DNA from 4 places in the Scandinavium lactucae genome. Region 3 is predicted to be linked to each of the others. Evidence: predicted binding sites of a transcription regulator. Region 3 holds the regulator's gene; each other region holds the start of a gene.
What was found. Region 3 encodes Fur, which represses iron uptake genes when iron is present. Its sites were predicted from a motif close to ATAATAATGAGAACNACTATCAA; they were not measured.
Positions count from the first base shown of each region.

Region 1: exbB (tol-pal system-associated acyl-CoA thioesterase) is a predicted target of Fur. The motif match lies at 3,476-3,498, and genes of this name have one in related genera.
Region 2: feoA (ferrous iron transporter A) is a predicted target of Fur. The motif match lies at 2,958-2,980, and genes of this name have one in related genera.
Region 4: bfd (bacterioferritin-associated ferredoxin) is a predicted target of Fur. The motif match lies at 4,479-4,501, and genes of this name have one in related genera.

Region 1 covers NZ_JAWXRD010000029.1:55,472-61,521, reverse strand. The annotation lists gene yqhD (alcohol dehydrogenase) at 1-193, opposite strand, end outside; gene SIK69_RS10815 (AraC family transcriptional regulator) at 389-1,288, shown strand; gene yghB (DedA family general envelope maintenance protein YghB) at 1,331-1,990, opposite strand; gene metC (cystathionine beta-lyase) at 2,121-3,308, opposite strand; gene exbB (tol-pal system-associated acyl-CoA thioesterase) at 3,560-4,291, shown strand; gene exbD (TonB system transport protein ExbD) at 4,298-4,726, shown strand; gene SIK69_RS10790 (cytoplasmic protein) at 4,820-5,251, opposite strand; gene SIK69_RS10785 (hypothetical protein) at 5,253-5,657, opposite strand; gene SIK69_RS10780 (ESA_00282 family adhesion-associated protein) at 5,761-6,050, shown strand, end outside.
Region 2 covers NZ_JAWXRD010000003.1:148,050-154,099, reverse strand. The annotation lists gene greB (transcription elongation factor GreB) at 1-339, shown strand, start outside; gene SIK69_RS04990 (Tex family protein) at 443-2,770, shown strand; gene feoA (ferrous iron transporter A) at 3,033-3,260, shown strand; gene feoB (Fe(2+) transporter permease subunit FeoB) at 3,290-5,611, shown strand; gene feoC ([Fe-S]-dependent transcriptional repressor FeoC) at 5,622-5,858, shown strand; gene SIK69_RS04970 (YdgH/BhsA/McbA-like domain containing protein) at 5,912-6,050, opposite strand, start outside.
Region 3 covers NZ_JAWXRD010000035.1:46,026-52,075, reverse strand. The annotation lists gene chiP (chitoporin ChiP) at 1-408, shown strand, start outside; gene SIK69_RS15430 (ChiQ/YbfN family lipoprotein) at 456-794, shown strand; gene fur (ferric iron uptake transcriptional regulator) at 890-1,342, opposite strand; gene fldA (flavodoxin FldA) at 1,669-2,199, opposite strand; gene ybfE (LexA regulated protein) at 2,348-2,641, opposite strand; gene ybfF (esterase) at 2,773-3,537, opposite strand; gene seqA (replication initiation negative regulator SeqA) at 3,711-4,262, shown strand; gene pgm (phosphoglucomutase (alpha-D-glucose-1,6-bisphosphate-dependent)) at 4,282-5,922, shown strand; gene potE (putrescine-ornithine antiporter) at 6,032-6,050, opposite strand, start outside.
Region 4 covers NZ_JAWXRD010000008.1:34,042-40,091, forward strand. The annotation lists gene gspJ (type II secretion system minor pseudopilin GspJ) at 1-256, shown strand, start outside; gene gspK (type II secretion system minor pseudopilin GspK) at 256-1,275, shown strand; gene gspL (type II secretion system protein GspL) at 1,263-2,405, shown strand; gene SIK69_RS07425 (type II secretion system protein M) at 2,402-2,872, shown strand; gene SIK69_RS07430 (prepilin peptidase) at 2,865-3,635, shown strand; gene bfr (bacterioferritin) at 3,699-4,175, opposite strand; gene bfd (bacterioferritin-associated ferredoxin) at 4,250-4,444, opposite strand; gene SIK69_RS07445 (glycosyl hydrolase family 18 protein) at 4,603-6,050, opposite strand, start outside.

The DNA.
Region 1 (6,050 bases), on a different contig from region 3:
TACCGCCGAATTCCAGCACGTCCAGACCGTTCAGGGCGCTCAGCACCTGGTCCAGCACGCCGGTTTTTTTGACGCTGCCGCCGCCGTAGGTGACGAGGACACGAGCATTGGCCGGGATCTGCGCCCGCAGGTCTGCGATAGCGTCTTTACCAAATAAAATGCGGGTTGGAGTGTGCAGGTTGAAATTAAACATGGTTTATTCCCTTCATGACGGGTGTAAAAGACGATAGCGACAGGGCTATCTGATGGAGGTTATTGTGGTCCTGTGGTCTGTTTGTCTCAATGCACATTCCTGCCGATGTATTGCCCATTTCTCCTGATGACTGGAGAATATGAACAATTGTGTCCACAATACATCCATCGTAATACGCCCCGGATACCGCCAAAAATGAATCGTGAAGAGACCTGTCTGCTGCTAACCGATAAGATTAAGCAGCTGAAAAATAATGAAGAAACTTTGAGTCAGCTGTTGCCAGATATCCGCTTGTTGTACGGTACACAGCCGGGAACCCGCACCCCGGTGATGTACCAACCGGGTATCGTTTTCCTCTTTTCAGGCCATAAAATCGGCCATATTAACGAGCGTGTTTTCCGCTACGATGCCACGGAATACCTGTTGCTGACCGTCCCGCTGCCGTTTGAATGCGAAACCTTCGCTACCCCTGAAGTGCCGCTGGCGGGGTTGCGTCTGAATGTCGATATTCTGCAATTACAGGAACTGCTGATGGACATCGGCGAAGATGAGCTGTTTCAGCCGTCAATGGCGGCGAGCGGGATCAACTCGGCGAAGCTGTCTGATGAAATACTCTGTGCGGCAGAGCGTCTGCTGGACGTGATGGAGCGCCCGCTGGATGCGCGTATTCTCGGCAAACAAATTATCCGTGAGATGCTTTATCACGTGCTGATGGGGCCAGGGGGCGGGGCGTTGCTGGCGCTGGTGAGTCGCCAGACGCATTTCAGCCTGATAAGCCGGGTGCTGAAGCGGATTGAAAGTCAGTACACCGAAAACCTCAGCGTCGATCAGCTGGCGGCGGAAGCCAACATGAGCGTTTCGGCGTTCCACCACAATTTCAAATCGGTGACCAGCACGTCGCCGTTGCAGTACCTGAAAACGTACCGCCTGCACAAGGCGCGCATGATGATGGTGCACGATGGCTTAAAGGCCAGCACCGCTGCGATGAAAGTCGGGTATGAAAGTGCGTCGCAGTTCAGTCGGGAGTTTAAGCGCTATTTCGGCATCACGCCGGGGGAGGATGCAGCGCGTATTAGAGGAATGCAGGGCGTTTAATCCCCTCGCGCCAAAGGCGCGAGGGGGAGGGGAACAGTGCCTTCAGGCGCTGCAATACTTCTTCTTAATGACCACGAAAACCGTGCCGAGCAGGCCAGCAACCAGCAGGAAAATCGGCAGGATCATCAGGAACGTCATCACCTGGTCTTCATGGCGTTTGACGAACGGGATCATGCTCAGGGCATAGCCGAGGCTGGTCACGACGCCAACCCACAGCAGGGCGCTCAGCCAGTTAAAGAACTGAAAGCGGCGATTCGACAAACCCGAAATGCCTGCCATCGTGGGCAGTAGAGTGCGAACAAACGCCAGAAAACGCCCGGCCAGCAGCGCCAGCAGACCGTGGCGGTCAAACATGCAGGTGGCGCGTTCGTGATATTTGGCCGGTAATTGCGTCAGCCAGCCTTTCACCGTTTTGGTGTTGCCCAGCCAGCGGCCCTGAATATAGCTCAGCCAGCAGCCGAGACTGGCGGCAGCGGTTAGAATCGCCAGCGTCGGAACAAAATCCATCACACCTTTGGCGATCAGCGCCCCGGCGAGCAGCAACAGGCTATCGCCCGGCAAGAACGACGCCGGAAGCAGACCATTTTCTAAAAATAGCGTCGCAAACATGACCAGATACACCACGCCCACGACGTGGGGATCGGCCAGTGCGGCGAAATCATGCTGCCAGAGTGCGGCGGCAATGTGCTGGATAACTACCATGGACTTTCCTGTGGACTAACATTTTCTGAGTATTGTACTCCTGAATCGCCCGGGATGCCTTGATCCCAGGCGCAACAATGCAGGCAGTTTTTAATGAGACTGTCTGAAATTGTGTCCATCGGATGCCACTTTACACGATGCGTTCAAAACCTGCCGACAAATCCTGGAGAAGATCGTCAACATTCTCTAAACCAATGTGCAGACGAATCAGTGTCCCGTTGAAGTCAGGCTTGCCGTCAGGGCGGATTACCGCGAGTTGCTCCGGCTGGGTGGGCAGAATTAATGACTCGTAGCCGCCCCAGGAGTAGGCCATGCTGAACAGCGTAAAGTTGTCGAGATAGGCGGCCAGTTCATTATCGTTGAGCCGTTTTTTTAGAATGAATGAGAACAAACCGCTGCTACCCGTAAAGTCTCGTTTCCAGAACTCGTGGCCTTTACTGCCCGGCAAAGCAGGGTGATTGACCCGTGCAACCTGCGGGTGCTGCGCCAGCCATTCGGCAATTTTAACGCTACTTTCATGATGCTGGCGCAGACGGACGCCGAGAGTTCGCAAGCCGCGGCTGGTCATATAGGCGGTGTCGGCATCAACCATCTGACCCATCAGATAGGCATTCTCACGCAGCTGGTCCCAGCAGCGGGCGTTGGCGACGGCGGTGCCGATCATGCCATCGGAATGACCAATCAGGTATTTGGTGGCCGCCTGAATGGAAATATCGATATCAAACTCGAGCGCCTTAAACAGCACGCCCGCCGCCCAGGTGTTGTCGATCATAATGATGGCGTCCGGGGCCACGCGGCGAACCGCGCTGACGATGGCGGGCACGTCATGCACTTCCAGGGTGATCGAGCCCGGTGATTCCAGGAACACCACTTTAGTATTCGGCTGGATCAAATCGGCAATCCCGGCCCCAATCATCGGGTCGAACCAGCCGGTCGTGACCCCGAGTTTTTTAAGAATTTTGGTGCTGAAATCCTGGCTCGGCTCATAGGCGCTGTTGGTCATCAGCACATGATCGCCCTGTTCAACAAATGCCAGAATCGTGTTCGCCACTGCCGCCGCACCACACGGGAACAGGGCGCAACCGGCTCCCCCTTCCAGCTCGCACATCGCTTCCTGCAACGAGAAATGGGTCAGCGTGCCGCGACGACCGTAAAACAGCTCACCTTTGGCGCGATTGCGGGTGGCATGCTTCTTCGCTTCCACAGTGTCGAAAACCAGGGAGGACGCGCGCTGGATAACGCTGTTCACCGATCCCTGAGTGAATCTTTTACTCCGGCCAGCATTCACCAGCACGGTATCAAGTTGCTTATTGGACATGTTCTCCCTACCTGTTTTTATACGTCTGGACGTCTAAACTAGCATGATTGCACCGGGATGTACGACACCCAAACATATTAAGCAGAAAATTTTGCCGGTAAGCGGCAAAGCGCCTTTTTTACTGCGTCAGCGCAATGAAAGTTAGTGATGATTGCGTCAATATGTAAATAGTAATGAGAACGACTATCAATTCGACGTCGTTTTGATATTATTACGAGCAGATTTTGTGATTTAGATCCTGGAGAAACAGAGTGGGTAATAATTTGATGCAGGCGGATCTCTCCGTTTGGGGTATGTATCATCATGCCGACATCGTGGTTAAGGTAGTTATGATCGGCCTGATTCTGGCATCGGTCGTCACCTGGGCAATCTTCTTCAGTAAAAGTACCGAACTGCTGTCGCAAAAGCGCCGCCTCAAGCGTGAGCAGCAGCTGTTAGGCGAAGCCCGCTCTTTGAATCAGGCCAGCGACATTGCCGCAGCCTTCCCGGCGAAAAGCCTCAGCCTGCAACTGCTGAACGAAGCGCAGAACGAGCTGGAACTTTCCGAAGGTGCTGAAGATAACGAAGGCATTAAAGAGCGTACCGGTTTCCGTCTGGAACGCCGCGTGGCGGCTGCCGGGCGTCATATGGGCCGTGGCAACGGTTATCTGGCCACTATCGGGGCGATTTCGCCGTTTATCGGCCTGTTTGGCACCGTATGGGGCATCATGAACAGCTTCATCGGTATCGCCCAAACCCAGACCACCAACCTTGCCGTCGTGGCACCGGGCATCGCCGAAGCGCTGCTGGCGACCGCTATCGGCCTGTTTGCCGCGATTCCTGCCGTGGTTATCTACAACATTTTCGCCCGCATGATTGGCGGCCACAAAGCGCTGCTCGGTGATGTCGCAGCCCAGGTTCTGCTGCTGCAAAGCCGTGACCTTGATCTGAATAACAGCGGCGCTCAGCCGGTGCGTACCGCGCAGAAACTGCGGGTAGGGTGATAGCCAATGGCAATGCGTCTTAACGAAAATCTGGACGATAACGGCGAAATGCATGAGATCAACGTGACGCCGTTCATCGACGTCATGCTGGTTCTGCTGATTATCTTCATGGTGGCCGCCCCGCTGGCGACCGTCGACGTGAAGGTGAATCTGCCTGCCTCTTCCAGCCAGCCACAGCCGCGCCCGGAGAAACCGGTGTATCTGTCGGTGAAAGCAGACAACAGCATGTTCCTCGGTAACGATCCGGTCACCGAAGAAACGATGGTAAATGCGATTAACGCGCAGACCGAAGGCAAGAAAGACACCACCATCTTCTTCCGGGCGGATAAAACCGTGAATTACGAAACGATGATGAAGGTGATGGATACGCTGCATCAGGCGGGGTATCTGAAAATCGGTCTGGTGGGTGAAGAGCACGCTGCCGCCGCGAAATAATCGACATCATCACATCTTTAAACAAAGAACCGGCCATGCGCCGGTTTTTTTACGTGCGTTGATGTCCGTCGTGCAAAAGTGACAGGCGTCGATTCAGGCCTTCTTCGTCCCGGAGGTAGGGAGAGGCTCCTGCGGCGCGACGATATTGACGCAGGCGGTGCGGCAGTTGCCGTCGGCGAGTTTGCGGCTCAGGCGCAGGGTGGCGACTTCGCGCCCCAGTATGTGTTGATAGCTGGCTTCGATATGCGCGAGAACTTTCTCTTTGAGTTGCGGATTACGGCTGATTACCTCGGCCAGCGCTGCGCCGTAAATTTCCTCTTTCACCTGGAAGGCGTAAATCTCGCGGCGGTACTGCCATTTCATGCGTACCAGCGCGGCGGGAATTGACACCAGCGCTTTGGCGGTTTCTTCAATCACCGCATTTTTCTCATTTTTCAGCGCCTGAAGATTATGTTTCAGGATCACCGCATCGCTGTTTTTGTCGTCTAAAGTCAAATAAACGTTATTATTATCACTCTCTTTCATTTTACTCAGCCTGAAAGTCGTAAAAAAGAGATGCTGTTTTTTCTTGCGTGATCAAATTAAGCCAAATTTCATTCCCGGCTTCATTTATTTTATCGGTGTACTCGGCAATAATTTGACTTAATTCCTGGTTATCAATTTCCGCTTCCATTTGAAGGTCGTTGAGAACGCGAGCATAGGCTTCGATTTTCATGACCCGAAATAGCCTGTCTTTAATATGACGGTCACGCTCTTCCAGCAGCATATTGCGCGACTGACCGTGACGTACCGGGGCGGCTAAGAGATCTGCTTCGAAATTTTCGAGCGTTATCTTTCCCTGAGTTAAATCAGCATTATTTTCTGCTACGCCGGGCGCTGGCTCTGGGTTTGAGATGTGAAAATGGGCCGGGATCAGCGACTCGGGTATCATGCCTGATGTCCTTTTATTTTCAACAGGATAGGGGTAATAAAGATGTGAGGTTCGTTGACAATATCATGGCGGAAATTTAAAATCAAAAAAAATGGAGTAAACCATGAACAGTATTATCTATTTCGTAATAGCACTGCTATTACTTACCGTTGTTATTCTTATCGTTATCTCCGGCCTGTTTAAAAATGACGTGGTGGCGGAAAAACCTGAACCACCGCAGATGAAATTGCTGAGCAAAGAAGAAGGTGAAGACCATTTTTCGGTGCTGATGAACGCGATAACACCGGTATGGTACTGGCGCGTCAATCATGAATATATTGATTTTCTTCATGCCACCATAAAACGCATGAGTATCACCGAATTAAATTCTACCGCAGGGTTATTTGAGGCCCA
Region 2 (6,050 bases), on a different contig from region 3:
GCTGATTATCAGTACAATAAAAAGCGGCTGCGTGAAATCGACCGTCGGGTTCGCTATCTGACCAAGTGCCTGGAAAATTTGAAAATTGTCGATTACTCACCGCAGCAGGAAGGCAAAGTCTTCTTTGGCGCGTGGGTGGAAATCGAAAATGACGACGGCGACACCAAACGCTTTCGCATCGTCGGCTATGACGAGATTTTTGGCCGCAAAGATTACATCTCGATTGATTCACCCATGGCCCGCGCGCTGCTGAAAAAAGAGGTCGGCGACCTGGCCGTCGTTCAGACGCCGGGCGGTGAAGCCAGCTGGTACGTCAATGAGATCGAATATGTGAAGTGACCCGCCTGGAACTCTCTGATTACGGACCCGAACGGCTGGCAATTTTGCCGTTCGATCCGTATAACTATCCCCTGATTTTCGACCCTAAAGATGAAATAAAGCCATGATGAATGATTCGCTCTGCCGCATTATTGCGGGTGAACTTCAGGCCAGAAACGAACAGGTAGCCGCTGCCGTTCGCCTGCTTGATGAAGGGAACACCGTGCCGTTTATTGCACGTTATCGTAAGGAAGTCACCGGCGGTCTGGACGACACCCAGTTGCGTAACCTGGAAACGCGTCTTGGCTATCTGCGTGAACTGGAAGAGCGTCGTCAGTCGATCCTCAAGTCCATCGACGAACAGGGCAAGCTGAGCGATGAGCTGGCCAAAGCCATCAAGGGCACCCTGAGCAAAACCGAGCTCGAAGATCTCTACCTGCCGTATAAACCGAAGCGCCGTACCCGAGGACAAATCGCGATTGAAGCAGGCCTTGAGCCGCTGGCCGATTTGCTGTGGAACGAGCCGTCGCATACGCCAGAAGACGAAGCCGCCAAATACATCAATGCCGACAACGGCGTGGCCGACACCAAAGCCGCCCTCGACGGGGCGCGCTACATCCTGATGGAGCGCTTTGCCGAAGACGCACAGCTGCTGGCGAAAGTGCGTGAGTATCTGTGGAAGAACGCCCATCTGGTGGCCGTTGTGGTCAGCGGCAAAGAGGAAGAAGGCGCGAAATTCCGTGATTACTTCGACCATCACGAACCGATTGCGACCGTGCCGTCTCACCGCGCGCTGGCGATGTTCCGTGGCCGTAACGAAGGCATTCTGCAACTGTCGCTGAATGCCGACCCGCAGTTCGACGAGCCGCCGAAAGAGAGCCAGGGCGAGCACATTATCATTAATCACCTCGGCCTACGTCTGAACAACGCCCCGGCAGACAGCTGGCGTAAAGGCGTGGTGAGCTGGACCTGGCGTATCAAGGTGCTGATGCACCTCGAAACCGAACTGATGGGCACCGTACGTGAACGCGCAGAAGACGAAGCGATTAACGTCTTTGCCCGTAACCTGCACGACCTGCTGATGGCCGCGCCAGCGGGCCTGCGCGCCACAATGGGCCTCGATCCTGGCCTGCGTACCGGCGTTAAAGTGGCGGTAGTTGACGGCACCGGCAAGCTGGTTGCTACCGACACCATCTATCCACACACCGGTCAGGCGGCGAAAGCGGCTGTCGCGGTGGCCGCGCTGTGCGAGAAACACAACGTGGAGCTGGTGGCTATCGGCAACGGCACCGCGTCGCGTGAAACCGAGCGTTTCTTCCTCGACGTGCAGAAGCAGTTCCCGAAAGTGACCGCGCAAAAAGTGATTGTCAGCGAAGCCGGGGCGTCGGTGTACTCCGCGTCGGAACTGGCAGCGCTGGAGTTCCCGGACCTCGACGTCTCTATCCGTGGGGCGGTGTCTATCGCCCGTCGCTTGCAGGATCCGCTGGCAGAGCTGGTGAAAATCGACCCGAAATCAATCGGGGTCGGCCAGTATCAGCACGACGTCAGCCAGAGCCAGCTGGCACGTAAGCTGGACGCGGTGGTCGAAGACTGTGTGAACGCCGTTGGCGTTGACCTGAATACTGCCTCCGTGCCGCTGCTGACCCGCGTAGCGGGCCTGACACGAATGATGGCGCAGAACATTGTCAGCTGGCGTGATGAGAACGGTCAGTTCCAGAACCGTCAGCAGCTGCTGAAAGTCAGCCGCCTGGGGCCAAAAGCCTTTGAACAGTGCGCGGGCTTCCTGCGTATTAACCACGGCGATAATCCGCTCGATGCCTCCACCGTTCACCCGGAAGCCTATCCGGTAGTCGAGCGCATTCTGGCGGCGACCGAGCAGGCGCTGAGTGACCTGATGGGCAACAGTAGCGCGCTGCGCGACGTCAAAGCCGTCGATTTTACCGACGAGCGTTTTGGTTTGCCGACGGTGACCGACATCATTAAAGAGCTGGAAAAACCAGGCCGTGACCCGCGTCCGGAGTTCAAAACCGCGCAGTTTGCTGACGGGGTGGAAACCATGAACGATCTGCTGCCGGGCATGGTGCTGGAAGGCGCAGTCACCAACGTGACCAACTTCGGTGCGTTTGTGGATATCGGCGTGCATCAGGATGGCCTGGTTCACATCTCTTCCCTGGCCGACAAGTTCGTCGAAGATCCACACACCGTTGTGAAAGCGGGCGACATCGTGAAGGTCAAAGTGATGGAAGTCGATCTGCAGCGCAAGCGTATCGCCCTGACCATGCGTCTGGACGAGCAGCCTGGCGACAGCAACACACGTCGTGGCAGCGGTGGCGGTCGTGAACAGAACGCCCGCCCGGCGGCCAAAGCGGCGAAACCTCGCGGTCGTGACGCGCAGCCTGCCGGTAACAGCGCAATGATGGACGCGCTTGCTGCGGCAATGAAGAAAAAATAAGCTTGTCCTTCTCAGGCCCTCTATTTTCAGAGGGCTTTTACTCTTAAATTATCCGCCTATTTATTTTCACTTTGATAACAACTCTGCTTTTTAGCAAACACACCTCTCAGCAGTAATATTGAGCCACATCAACTTCCCGTGAATTATTCAACAAACTGAACATCCGCTCACATTTTATTGATTGAAGGTGGAAACCATTCTCATTATCATCGTCGCTGTTGATATTTTATACTCTACAAAATTAGCGACCCAAGCAGGCCATATGCAATTCACTCCTGACAGTACGTGGAAGATTACCGGGTTCTCACGCGACATCAGCCCGGCTTATCGGCAGAAATTACTTTCGCTCGGCATGTTGCCGGGTTCGTCTTTTCATGTGGTTCGCGTCGCCCCGCTTGGCGATCCGGTGCATATCGAAACCCGTCGCGTCAGCCTGGTATTACGTAAGAAAGACCTGGCATTAATTGAGATTGAAGCGCTTACCCGTTAATTCCCGCCAGACATAGCGAGTTTTAGAAAATGAAGAAATTAACCGTTGGCCTGATTGGCAATCCTAACTCCGGGAAGACAACCTTATTTAATCAATTGACCGGGGCGCGTCAGCGCGTAGGCAACTGGTCAGGCGTAACGGTTGAGCGTAAAGAAGGTCAGTTCAACACCACCGACAGTCAGGTGACGCTGGTTGACCTGCCGGGCACCTACTCTCTGACCACCATCTCTTCGCAAACCTCTTTAGATGAGCAGATTGCCTGTCACTATATTCTGAGCGGTGACGCCGACCTGCTGATCAACGTGGTCGATGCCTCGAATCTCGAACGCAATCTGTATCTGACGCTCCAGCTGCTGGAACTCGGCATTCCCTGCGTGGTAGCGCTGAACATGCTGGATATCGCAGAGAAACAGCAAATCCGCATTGAAGTCGACGCGCTGTCGAAACGCCTCGGTTGCCCGGTTATCCCGCTGGTATCCACCCGTGGGCGTGGCATTGAAGCACTGAAAATGACCCTTGACCGCCACCAGGCTAATGATGATTTAGAGCTGGTGCATTATGCGCAGCCGTTGCTGCGTGAGGCCGAGGGTCTGGCGAAAGTGATGCCACAGGAGATGCCGCTCAAGCAGCGCCGCTGGCTGGGGCTACAAATGCTTGAAGGCGATATCTACAGCCTGGCGTACGCCGGAGACGCCGCACAGCAGCAGCTCGATGCCGTGACGCATCGCCTGCATGAAGAAATGGATGACCCGGCGCTGCACATTGCCGACGCGCGTTATCAGTCGATCGCCGCCGTGTGCGATGTGGTGAGCAACACCCTGACCGCCGAACCGAGCCGTTTCACCGCCGCCGTCGATAAAATCATTCTCAACCGTTTCCTCGGCCTGCCGGTATTCCTGTTTGTGATGTACCTGATGTTCCTGCTGGCTATCAACATCGGCGGCGCACTGCAGCCGATTTTTGACGCGGGTTCGGTTGCCATCTTTATTCACGGTATTCAGTGGGTGGGTGCGACCCTGCACTTCCCTGAATGGCTAACCATTTTCCTCGCTCAGGGGATAGGCGGCGGGATCAACACCGTCCTGCCGCTGGTGCCGCAGATTGGCATGATGTACCTGTTCCTGTCGTTCCTCGAAGATTCCGGCTATATGGCCCGCGCGGCCTTTGTGATGGACCGCCTGATGCAGTCCCTCGGCCTGCCTGGGAAATCATTCGTGCCGCTGATTGTGGGCTTCGGCTGTAACGTCCCGTCGGTGATGGGGGCGCGTACTCTGGATGCCCCGCGTGAACGCCTGATGACCATCATGATGGCGCCGTTTATGTCCTGCGGTGCGCGCCTGGCGATTTTCGCAGTGTTTGCGGCGGCCTTCTTTGGCCAGGATGGCGCGCTGGCGGTGTTCTCGCTGTACGTGCTCGGTATTGTGATGGCTGTCCTCACCGGGCTGATGCTCAAACACACCATCATGCGTGGGGAAGCCTCACCGTTCGTGATGGAGCTGCCGGTTTATCACGTTCCGCATCTGAAAAGCCTGATTATTCAGACCTGGCAGCGCCTGAAAGGCTTCGTACTGCGCGCCGGTAAAGTCATTGTGATTGTCAGTATTTTCCTCAGCGCGCTGAACAGCTTTACCCTCAGCGGCCAGGCGGCAGACAACATCAACGATTCCGCCCTGGCCTCGGTCAGCCGCGTCATCACCCCGCTGTTCAAGCCCATTGGCGTGCATGAAGACAACTGGCAGGCCACCGTCGGGCTGTTCACCGGCGCGATGGCGAAAGAGGTGGTCGTCGGGACGTTGAACACGCTCTACACCGCCGAAGATATCCAGCAGGAAGCGTTTAACCCAGCGGAATTTAATCTTCTGGATGAGCTGGGCGGCGCGGCAGAAGAGACCTGGCAGAGCCTGAAAGACACGTTCAGCCTGAGCGTACTGGCCAACCCAATTGAAGCCAGTAAAGGTGACGGGGAAATGGCTACCGGGGCGATGGGCGTGATGAGCAGCAAATTTGGCAGCGCAGCCGCCGCCTACAGCTACCTGATTTTCGTTCTGCTCTATATTCCCTGCATCTCGGTGATGGGCGCGATTGCCCGCGAATCGAGCCGCGGCTGGATGGGCTTCTCGGTGCTGTGGGGGCTGAATATCGCCTATTCGCTGTCGACGCTGTTCTATCAGGTGTCCAGCTTCCACCAGCATCCACGCTACAGCCTGACCTGCATTCTGGCGGTACTGCTGTTTAACGTGGTGGTTATCGGTCTGTTACGCCGCGCCCGCAGCCGGGTCAACGTGAATCTGCTGGCGACGCGAAAAACCGTCGACAGCTGTTGCAGCAGCCCGGCGGGCGACTGTCACTAAGGGGAAGACGATGGCGTCATTGATTGAACTGCGGGACATGCTGGCATTACAGGGGAGAATGGATGCACAGCAACTCAGCCAGGCGTTGCATACGCCGCGCCCGATGATTGATGCCATGCTGATGCGCATGGAGGCAATGGGCCGTGCGAAACGCATCGCCGAGGACGCATCGGCATGCCTGAGCGGGAGCTGCAAAAGTTGCCCGGAAGGCAAAGCCTGCTCACGCGAGTGGTGGGTACTTCAGTAAAAATGATAAAAAAGAAGCGGGCCTCAGCCCGCTTTTTGACATCTTGATAAGCGTTATTTGTAAACGTCGGCGTTAGCGTGAACGGTTTTTTCGTTCTTCTCACCGGCAATCACCACAAAGTATTTGCCGCCCAGTTCATCCGCTTTTTTCGACAGATCTCTTTTCGCATCCATCGGCGAAGTAGTACGGGAC
Region 3 (6,050 bases):
AACGGTCGTCTGGATATCTGGTGGGATAACCGCTCAGACTTCAACGCCAACGGCGAAAAAGCGGTGTTCTTCGGTGCGATGTATGACCTGAAAAATTGGGATATGCCAGGCTGGGCCGTCGGCGCATCTTACGTGTATGCCTGGGATGCCAAACCGGCGGACTGGTATATCAACAGCGCAGGTCAGCGTGAAGACAACGCCTCGAACAAAATCAAAGAGTCTTCTTACAGCTTTGATGCGATGTACACCGTGCAGGAAGGCCGTGCGAAAGGCACGCTGTTCAAACTGCACTTCACTCAATACGACAACCACTCCGACATCCCAAGCTGGGGCGGCGGTTATGGCAACATCTTCCAGGATGAGCGTGACGTGAAGTTCATCGTTATTGCCCCGTTCACTATCTTCTGACACGCGTGCGGCAGGGTAAACCTGCCGCGCATTGATAAGGCCGTATCATGAAAAAATTGATTCTTATCGCCGTTATGGCTTCCGGGCTGGTGGCCTGTGCGCAGCCATCTCCTGCACCACAAGAAGACAGCAAGCTGAAAGATGCCTACAGCGCCTGTATCAATACCGCTGAAGGAAATCCGGATAAAATTGAAGCCTGCCAGAGCGTGCTCAACGTACTGAAAACTGACAAGACTCATCAGCAGTTTGCGACTCAGGAAAGTGTACGCGTTCTGGATTACCAGAATTGTATTCTGGCGACGCGTACCGGCAACGATCAGGCAGTCAAAGCCCGTTGTGATCAGGTGTGGAAAGAGATTCGCAGTAACAATACGCCTAAGCCGTAACCCTCGACGGTTGGCGCTATTGCCCCAACGTTATGCCAAAAATGCCAATAAAAAAGCCAACCGTCAGGTTGGCTTTTACTTTTCTGGATGTCCGATTATTTCTCGGCACCATCATGTGCGTGCTCATCTTCACGGCAGTCACCTTCTGCGCAATGGCCATAAAGATACAGACTGTGGTTGGTCAGACGAATGCCGTGTCTGGTGGCAATTTCGCGCTGACGCGCTTCGATAGAGTCATCACTGAATTCGATAACCTTGCCACAGTCGAGGCAGATCAGGTGATCGTGGTGATGCTGTTGGGTCAATTCGAAAACAGATTTACCGCCTTCGAAATTGTGGCGGGTGACAATCCCGGCATCGTCGAACTGGTTCAGAACGCGATACACCGTTGCCAGACCAATTTCTTCGCCCATGTCGATGAGGCGTTTATAAAGGTCTTCCGCACTGACATGGTGATTGTCAGGCTCCTGAAGCACTTCCAGAATTTTCAATCGAGGAAGCGTGACTTTCAGGCCTGCCTTCTTTAATGCGGTATTGTTGTCAGTCATGCGGAATCAGTCCTGTTGCTAGGCGATACACTTCCTTATTGGAAGTATTACTAAGAATGAATTCAGGATAATGCGTCTCATTATAGGACTGCGGTGCCTAAATGAAAACTGCAAACCCTGAGCAAAGTATGCTTTTCAGAAACGAGGCATCATCTGCAAAGCGAAACATCCGACCTCGTCAAAACAGAAGACATTGTACAGATATGTGCTCAAAAGTTAAAAATTTGTAGCGATTAATTTGATTGCTTATATCTATTAATTTTACGCAACCTATCGATCTGTTCATCAATCACACGGCGCAACGCGAGCGCTGCGCCGTTACATCATCAGGCGTTCTTGATCTCTTCCAGGTGCAGCTCTTCAGAGATTTGTTTTACCCACTTCTGAACGCGTTCAGCGGTCAGTTCAGGCTGGCGATCTTCATCAATGGCCAGACCAACAAAATGGTTGTCATCGGCCAGACCTTTAGAGGCTTCGAAATGGTAGCCTTCGGTTGGCCAGTGACCGACGATGGTCGCGCCGCGTGGTTCGATGATGTCGCGGATGGTGCCCAGCGCATCACAGAAATACTCTGCGTAGTCTTCCTGATCGCCACAGCCGAACAGGGCCACCAGTTTGCCGTTGAAGTCTACCTCTTCCAGCGTTGGGAAGAAGTCGTCCCAGTCACACTGTGCTTCACCGTAGTACCAGGTTGGGATACCCAGCAGCAGAATGTCGAAACCTTCGAGGTCTTCTTTACTGCTCTTGGCAATGTCATGCACCTCGGCAACGTCTTTGCCCAGCTGCTTCTGGATCATCTTCGCAATATTTTCGGTGTTACCGGTGTCGCTGCCGAAAAAAATACCTGTGATTGCCATGAGTAAAATAACCTCTTGAAACGTAATGAAATGATGGTGGAATGTTGCCCACAGATAAAGGCAATGATAGCAGGAGGAGAAGTGCGCGGGAACTGCAATTGCGCCGGACTGCACTCACTGCTAAATGAAAGTGAAAGATTTCGTGTTTTCAGTCACGTTCCTGGCCGTGTAACACAGCCAGCTGTTGCATCAGTATCTCTTCGATAAGCTCGCTGCGGCTCATGTTTCTGGCATCCGCCAGCTCATTGAGCGCGTCGACGGCATCGTTATTGAGCTTAAGCTCAACGCGTTTGAGACCGTTGCTTTTGTCGCGTTTCAGCTGATTACGCTTATTAATGCGTAACTGTTCGTCGCGTGAGAGCGGATTGGTTTTCGGCCTTCCCGGGCGACGCTCGTTTGCGAACAAATCTAATGTCGTTCGGTCCGTTTGTTCTTTTGCCATGATTCAGAGTGACTTCGGGGAAACAAGCCGCCAGACGACAGGCCCGGCGCAGATAGCGCGCAATCATACATGAGCGAAACCCACACGCCAACGCCGGGAGCCACAATGGCGCTTGCTTGCTCGGATTTTAATCATTCCGCCAGATAGCGACGGATAGCGCGGAGTACTGCTTCCGGTTTTTCAGCATGAACCCAGTGTCCGGCTCCGGCAATCACGTGCGCTCGCGCCTGTGGGAACTGCGATAACAGGGCGTCGCGGTACGCGTTGGTGACATAAGGCGAGTTGCCGCCAGCAATAAACAGGGCAGGGTGGTCCCATGCGGGAATCGTTTCCCAACCGACGATGTGCGGGTACTGATCCCATAACGTGGGCACGTTGAAGCGCCATTCACCGTCGACAAAAGATTTCAGCAGGAACTGAATCACGCCTTCTTCATTAATATGCTGGCGCATAACCTCTGCCGCTTGCTGACGGTTTGAGACAGCGGCTTCGGTCACCGCGTTGATGGCCGCAAAGATTTCATCGTGACGACGCACCTGATAATTCACCGGGGCAATATCGATTGCCACCAGTTTTCCGACGCGTTCTGGTGCCAGGGCGGTAAACGCCATCACCGCTTTCCCGCCCATGGAATGACCGATCAACGTGGCTTTCTCAATACCATTGGCATCAAGCGTGTCGAGAAGATCCTGCGCCATCGCCGGATAGGTCATTTCCGCGGATCGCGGGGAAAGACCGTGGTTACGCATATCGACTTGCAGAATATCGTGGTCGGCAACCAGATCTCTCGCGAGGATCCCGAGGTTATCCAGGCTACCGAAAAGGCCGTGAACCAGGACGATGGGAGAATTAGTGTGCAGGTTTTGTGCAGTTTGCGCTCGGCTGTTTAATTTCATGGCAAAGTTCTTTTTTTCGCTACGTCGGGTTAGGGTATCATGTTGAGCATTCTGCCGCCCGGCTGCAACACTCAGTAGTCGTCTGAGTTTTTGCCGACACGCTATCCGCTGTTGGGTTTTGTCCTTATAATCCCAACGACTTGTATTCAGAAAAGATATCTCACTGGATTAAGATGAAAACGATCGAAGTTGATGACGAACTCTACGGCTTTATTGCCAGCCACACTAAGCACATTGGCGAGAGCGCATCCGACATTTTACGGCGTATGCTGAAAATTTCTGCCGTACCACAAGCTGCAGCAACCGTAGCCAAAGAGACCCCGGCACCTGCTTCTGCACCGGTCGTCGCTGCGGTCAAAAAAGTCGCTTCGCCGAAAGATAACGTTCGCGCGGTGCGTGAGCTGTTGCTTTCTGACGAATACGCTGAGCAGAAGAAAGCGGTCAACCGTTTCCTGCTGGTGCTGACTACACTTTACGGCTTAAACAATAAAGCATTTGCTGAGGCTACTGAGTCACTGCATGGCCGCACGCGCGTCTATTTCGCGGTTGATGAAGCGACGTTGCTGAAAAACGGCAATCAGACCAAGCCTAAGCAAGTGCCTGATACCCCGTACTGGGTGATAACGAATACCAATACCGGTCGTAAATGCAGCATGGTCGAACACATCATGCAGTCAATGCAGTTCCCCGCGGAATTAATTGAAAAGGTTTGCGGCACTATCTAAGCATAAGAAGGACCAGGCAATGGCAACTCATAACCGTGCGGGTCAGCCTGCACAACAGAGTGATTTGATCAACGTCGCCCAGCTGACGTCTCAGTACTACGTGCTGAAACCAGAAGTGGGTAACGCAGAACACGCGGTGAAATTCGGCACTTCCGGTCACCGTGGAAGCGCCGCCCGTCATAGCTTTAACGAACCGCATATCCTGGCTATCGCCCAGGCCATTGCGGAAAATCGTGCCAAAAATGGTATCACCGGGCCGTGCTACGTCGGGAAGGATACCCACGCGCTGTCAGAACCGGCGATCATTTCGGTACTGGAAGTGCTGGCCGCTAATGGCGTGGACGTCATTGTTCAGGAAGACAACGGCTATACGCCAACGCCTGCCATTTCCAACGCTATCCTGGTTCACAACCAAAAAGGGGGAGCGCAGGCTGACGGCATCGTCATCACCCCTTCGCACAACCCGCCGGATGATGGCGGTATCAAGTACAATCCGCCAAACGGTGGCCCGGCGGATACCAACGTGACCAAAGTGGTCGAAGACCGTGCTAACGCGCTGCTGGCCGATGGCCTGAAAGGCGTCAAGCGTCTGTCTGTGGATGAAGCCTGGGCGTCGGGTCATATTAAAGAACAGGATCTGGTGCAGCCGTTCATTGAAGGCCTGGCGGATATCGTTGATATCAAAGCCATCCAGAAAGCGGGTCTGAAGCTGGGCGTTGATCCGTTGGGCGGCTCCGGGATTGAATACTGGAAACGCATTGCCGAGTTCTACAAACTTGATCTGACTATCGTGAACGATCACGTCGATCAGACCTTCCGCTTTATGCACCTCGATAAAGACGGTGCGATCCGCATGGATTGCTCTTCCGAATGTGCGATGGCGGGCCTGCTGGCACTGCGTGATAAGTTCGACCTGGCGTTTGCCAATGATCCGGATTACGACCGTCACGGGATCGTCACTCCGGCAGGACTCATGAACCCAAATCATTACCTGGCAGTTGCCATCAATTACCTGTTCCAGCATCGTCCGCAGTGGGGCAAAGACGTGGCCGTGGGTAAAACCCTGGTCTCTTCGGCGATGATTGACCGTGTGGTTGAGGCCCTGGGCCGCAAACTGGTTGAAGTGCCGGTTGGCTTCAAATGGTTCGTTGACGGTCTGTTCGACGGCAGCTTCGGCTTTGGCGGGGAAGAGAGCGCCGGGGCATCGTTCCTGCGTTTTGACGGCACGCCGTGGTCTACCGACAAAGACGGGATCATCATGTGTCTGCTGGCGGCAGAAATTACTGCGGTAACCGGAAAAAATCCGCAGCAGCACTATGACGAACTGGCCGAGCGTTTTGGTGCGCCGAGCTACAACCGTCTGCAGGCTGCGGCCACCTCGGCGCAGAAAGCAGCGCTGTCCAAACTCTCTCCGGAGATGGTTAGTGCAGATACCCTGGCGGGGGACCCGATCACCGCGCGTCTGACTGCCGCACCGGGCAACGGTGCCTCCATCGGCGGTCTGAAAGTGATGACCAAAAATGGCTGGTTTGCCGCGCGTCCATCCGGTACGGAAGATGCGTACAAAATCTACTGTGAAAGCTTCCTCGGTGCCGAGCACCGTCAGTTGATTGAGAAAGAAGCGGTAGAAATTGTGAGTGAAGTGCTGAAAAACGCGTAGTGTTTGGTAGGCCCGGCAAGCAAAGCGCCGCCGGGAAAAAGCGCTCTCGCACAGGGCGAGGCAGCAAACACAAAAAACGGTAACCTTCGGGTTACCGTTTTGCGTTGACTTAACTGTGTTTATTCTTC
Region 4 (6,050 bases), on a different contig from region 3:
TGAAGTTTGGCAATATCCGGATGCCGTAAAACCAACACTGGAGATGCCTATGCTTGATAACGTAGACAGTTTTACTCTGCGCTATTACGCGCAAGGGGCTTTCCTTGATAAGACTGACGCAGGCAAAACGCTACCTCAGGCAGTGGAGTTTACTTTGGGGCTGGTCGATCCGGGTCCGGTCATGCGGCTCATTCGCCTGCCGGAACTTCACCTCCAGCCAGGGATGAGCGCACCTGAGCCTCCGGAAAAACAATAATGAAACGACAGCAACAAGGCATGGCGCTACTGGTTGTGCTGTTGATTCTGGCAATCATGGCAGCTCTGGCGACAGAAATGACATTACGTTTTCAGGTGAACCTGAAACGCACCGGTTATACCGCCTCCCGCCTGGCGCAAAACGAACTCGTCGGGATAGCAGAGCAACAGGCTGTGCGTATTTTGCAACAGGACCTTAAGGACAATGCCAAATACACTTCACCGGAGCAGTATTGGGCCCAGCCACAAGACATTGCGTTGTCCGACGATCGTAGCGTTCACTGGCATCTGGAAGATGCGCAAAACTGTTTTAACCTCAATGTCCTGTCCGCTGTGCCCGTGGATTCAATGGATGATGAACCGTACAGCGTAAAAACATTCCGCGCGCTTTTACACAACAGCGGCGCGGATGGTGCCCGGGCGGACACCATTATTGATTCGATTGCGGACTTTATCGACAGCGACGATATTCCACGTCGTGCCGGGGCCGAAAGTGAGTACTACCATACTCAGGAGATTCCACATGACAACGCAAATACCCTCTTTGTCAGCGTCTCCGAACTCAAAAGCATTCAGGGTATGACTCCGGCTCTCTACCACCGGCTGGCCCCTAATCTGTGTGCGCTACCCAACACAGAATTACAAATCAATGTCAGCACCCTGACCGTCAGGCATGCGTCTCTGTTGGCGGCCATATTTAACAACGTGATTTCAGCCAAGGAAGTCGAAACCCTGTTTGCCAATCGGATGTCGCAAACCTGGCAAAATCCTGTTCAGCTAGCGGGCTATCTGGAGAAAACCTTTCCGGGACACGACCAGGATTTTGCCGCAGCCAAAAGCATTCTTACCACCTTTAGCCATTTTTTTAGGCTGGAAACAAACATTCAGCAGGACGATGGGCGGCAATATTTTACCAGCCAGCTTGAATACGATGAAAAAGAGAAAAAAGTGTTAATCGTGACCCGCTCCGTCGGTGTATACGAACACATGAAGGGAAGTCGATATAAATGGAATCGTTAATTTTGCGCCCAGGCGTAAACACACTTGAGTGTCGTTATCATAATGAGCTCGGTGAACTGGTCATGCAGAAATTCACTAACATCACTGAGCCCGACTGCTTGTGTGATTTACCCGGAAAGGACAGCGCCCTGTTGTTGCTCTCTCCAGCGCATTTTTATTTCCGTGAAGTGACGCCTCCGGCGCAAGATTACAGCATCACGGCACAGACCTTAGGCTGGCTGACGGAGGACGCCGTGGCAGAAAACCCAGACGATCTCCACTGGAGTATTCTCGCGCGCAATGAAGGCAGCTTACAACTCGCGGGCATCCGCAAAGTGGTCCTGACTGACATTCTGCACAGCCTCAGTCTGGCGGGCGTCACGGTCAGACGAGCACTTCCCGATGGTTATGATTTGCCTTTTGAACCTCAGACCTGGACACTCCTTCAGCACGAGGGCAGCTGGCTCATGCGCTATGCGGAACACAAATTTTCTGTGCTTAACACTGCCCTGCTTGAACATTTATTGATGCGCCATCCGACACAACAAATACGCAGTTTTAGTCCCCTGCCCGTCGCGCATAAACTGATAGACATTTTGCCCGCGCAAGACAGGCACACTGCCTGGCATCAACAGCCGACGATAGTCGCAGACATCAACCTACTCCACGGCCCGTTTCGCGTGCGACCGCCGGTCACTGTGGTTAAACCGCTTCACAAAAAGCTCGTCGGCGGCGCGTTTTTATTGGCGCTATTGGTCTGGTTAAGCGCCAAGGGGTTGGTTCTCTGGCAAGTTAGCCAGCAAAACGCAGAACTGAAAGCACAAGGCAAAGCCCTGTGGAGCCGCTATTTCCCAGGCGATACGCGGAGCAGTAACTTTAAATTCTTCTTCGAATCGGCCTCCGGACAAACCTGGCCTGACGTCATGTCTCGCCTGTCACTGATTTCACAAAATCTGCAGGACTTCCCGAAGCTTAAGATTCGTCAATTCGCTTATGACAAGGACAAACACGTCTTGAGGTTAACCCTGAAAGTTGAAGACCCTGTACAGATGGCACAATTCATACAACGTACCCATGACGATCTTAATTTTTCCGTACAACCAAGTGAGACCGCGGGTCTTGTGGTGTTAATCAGCGGAGCTAAACCATGATCAACTGGTGGCAAGGCAAAACGCTCCGGGAAAAAGTCTTCATCTTTCTGTTGGCAGGTAGCTGTTTAATGGCGGGTATCATGTATGGCATCGTTACCCCGTTGAACAACGGTATCGCGCGCCTATCTGCCGAGAACATCCGCCTCGCAGATGAGATTACGTGGCTGAATAATGCCGCCCATCGCAAGGGGATTGTTCCGGCAAATCCCACGACGGCAACGATGGAGCAACTACTGGCGAATACCGCCAGGCAGAGTGGCATTCAGTATAAAAGCCAAAAAACAGACCCTCAGACGCTGTCCATCTCTCTCGCCCCCTTACCCGCCAACACGCTTTTCGTCTGGCTTCAGGCTTTACAGCACAGCGGTTTACAGGTCACACAACTCGATTTTTCTGCCCATCCCTCCGGGAAAAATAGTGTGAAGGTAATAACGCTCAAGCTGCGACAGGTAAAGCCTCATGGATAAGGTTATTGAAATCATCCTGATGGGCATCTTGGGTTTGCTTACCGGCAGTTTTATGAATGTCGTCGTCTATCGGGTGCCTCGAGGCATCAAAGACATCAACGTACCACTTAGCAACATTGCCTGGCCCGGCTCATGTTGCCCTCAATGTCAGCATCCAATACGTTACCGCGACAACGTCCCGCTCCTTAGTTGGCTCTGTCTACAAGGGCGTTGCCGTGATTGCCACGCGCGGATCTCCCTGCGTTATCCTTTGACGGAAGCCGCTTGTGGATTGATGTTTGCGCTAATTACCAGCCTGTTTCCTCTCTACCCAGAAGCGCTGGCTATCTGCCTGCTGTTTTGGTTCCTGCTGGCATTAACGCAAATCGACGCGCAGCATTGTTTGCTACCAGACAAACTAACGTTGCCGTTGTTGTGGCTGGGCCTGCTGTATCACTGCTTGTTTATCGGTATCGACCTGCGCGATGCTGTACTTGGCGCGATGGCCGGCTATCTGGCGCTGTGGCTTGTGTATCAGGCGTTTCGGCTGCTGGCGGGTAAAGAAGGGATGGGCTTTGGCGATTTTAAATTACTCGCCGCGCTGGGAGCATGGTGCGGTTGGCAGGCCTTACCGAGCATCCTGTTACTGTCTTCGATGCTGGCGCTGATTTATGCCGTTGGCCGCCTTATCTTATACGGTAACAAACAGCCGCACATCGCCTTCGGTCCATGGCTAAGCCTGGCAGGCTGGCTGAGTTTTCTGTGGCAAAGCTGGTATGGCTGACAGCGCTGACATGCAGAGCGGCAAAAGCCTGCTTACCGCTCTGCATGCGCAACGTAATAACCGTTAGTTCTCTTCGCGAATCTGGGCCTGAAGATAATTCTGTATACCCATTTTCTGAATCAGATCCAGCTCGGTTTCCAGCCAGTCAATGTGATGTTCTTCTTCGGTCAAAATCTTGATCATCATATCGCGACTGGCGTAATCGAAGACGCTATCGGCATATGCGATAGCTTCCCGCAGGTCCTTCGCACCCTCGAGTTCCAGCCGGAGGTCAGATTGCAGCATCTCCTCGACATCTTCGCCAATTTGAAGCTTGCCTAGATCCTGAAGGTTGGGGATCCCTTCGAGAAACAGAATACGCTCGATATAGATATCGGCATGTTTCATTTCATCGATAGATTCATGGTATTCGACATCGTTTAGACGTTTTAGGCCCCAGTTTTTAAACATACGTGCATGTAAGAAATACTGGTTGATTGCGACAAGCTCATTTCCCAATAACTTATTGAGATAACTTATGATTTTAACATCACCTTTCATTATATAGATCCTCCGCTTCCACTCTAACAAGCGTAGTAGAAGCGAAGAAAAAATAAACGCGAATTGTGGTGTTATCAGGCGATTTCTTTAAATTCAGGGAGTTGGGTCAACTCATCCTGCATGATTTCGCGCGCGGCACGAATACATTTCCCGCACTGCGTTCCGACAGGGACAAACTTTCTGAGTTGTTGAAAAGACTGAGGACTGAACTGGCGTACAGCCTGGCGGATCTTCTTATCACTAACACCATTACACAGACAAACGTACATATCGACTCCCGTACAATTTCTGATCAAAGTGTAAATGAGAATGGTTATGATTTCAATAGAGTTGCATTTTGGAATGGCAAAATCATGCTTCGCATAAAAAAGCGCACCTGCGTTTACTCAGGTGCGCTTTCGTTTAGTTTAGTCTGTGCTCATGACTATTATTTCAGCATGTCTGCGGTAACAACAACTTCAGCAACATAGGCTGGATTTGGCGAAGTACGTTCAATGACAATCTTTTCGCCAACAGAAATCGCTTTGTCATCAGATTTCACCAGGATGGTGTTATCACCCTGATCGCTGGCATTCGCATAGCTGCATTTACCATTGTCACAATAGAAAATGGTATTGCCTATTTGCTGGTCATCGTCAATCACTTTAGCAACATACGAGGAGCCATCTTTGCTTTGTAATTTGTCTTTTGCAAACTCAACAACAGCATAAGGTACGTTATTAATTTTCTGTACAGTCAGAGACTTAACAGAGCCATCATTGATGACGGATTTCTTACCATCAAGCATATCTTGCGTGACGGTGATTTGGCCAATAACCGCCGCATCAGGCGTTGTGCGCTTGACGGTAATCACGCTACCCACAGGGATTTTGCTACTGACATTATCAGTGCTTAATGACACCTCTTTACCCAAATAACCGGCATAAGCGTAATAAGGTTGCACCCCCTCCGTTGAGAAGAGATATTTACCATCAATCTCGACACGATAAGCATGTCCAGAAGTCAGTTTATCAGCGGGTAAGTTGAAGACAACGCGGCGTCCACCATTTTGCAATGTAATGAATAACCCCTTCATATCAGGATCTTGTGCAGGGGTCGTTTTGATTTCTTTAACGATATTCCCCAACTCATGATCTGGCGTATCACCGCTGATATCCCAGACAATCGCGCCAGCAAAACCTTGCTGATTGATGTAGTCTACTTTCTCTTTCACAGACTGCGGATCGTCGTAGGTCAGGAACTCTTTGTTCTGTGGACCGTACAGATACGGCACACCGGATTCGCTATCCCAGTAGCGTACGTAATCGCCGCTGGCCAACTTCTCTTTCAGCACATACCACGGATGGGTACCGGTATTCTGGCCAACGTCATCCCAAGTGCCATGCACGGTCGCTGTTCCCGGTGTAAAGAGGCCTGGCAGACCTTTGACAATTTCAGTGGGTTCAACGTCACCCCAACCACGACCGTAGTATGGAATGCCCATCAGCAGTTTGGATTTTGGCACATTCCAGGTATTAACATATTCATCCATAGTCGCTGCGACGTTCAGCAGTTGATCTTCGTCTTTGCTGTTCGCGTACAGCGGCGCGTTATGGCCGGTAATGGACTCGAAGGCACCGTGGATGTCATACGCCATCACGTTGACAGTATCAAACAGCGGAGTGGTTACCGCTGGGTTGATAAACTCAATTTTATTGTGGTTAGTGGTGACCGCAGCAGAAAGTGAATAGTATTTGTCATCTTTTTTACCCTCGTCATCAAGCTTGGCGCGAACCAGCTGAACCAGTTTAGTGAAGCTCTCTTTTTCAGCATCGGTATCCGGGTATTCCCAGTCAATATCAATGCCGTCAAAGTCCCACTTCAGCATGTATGCCA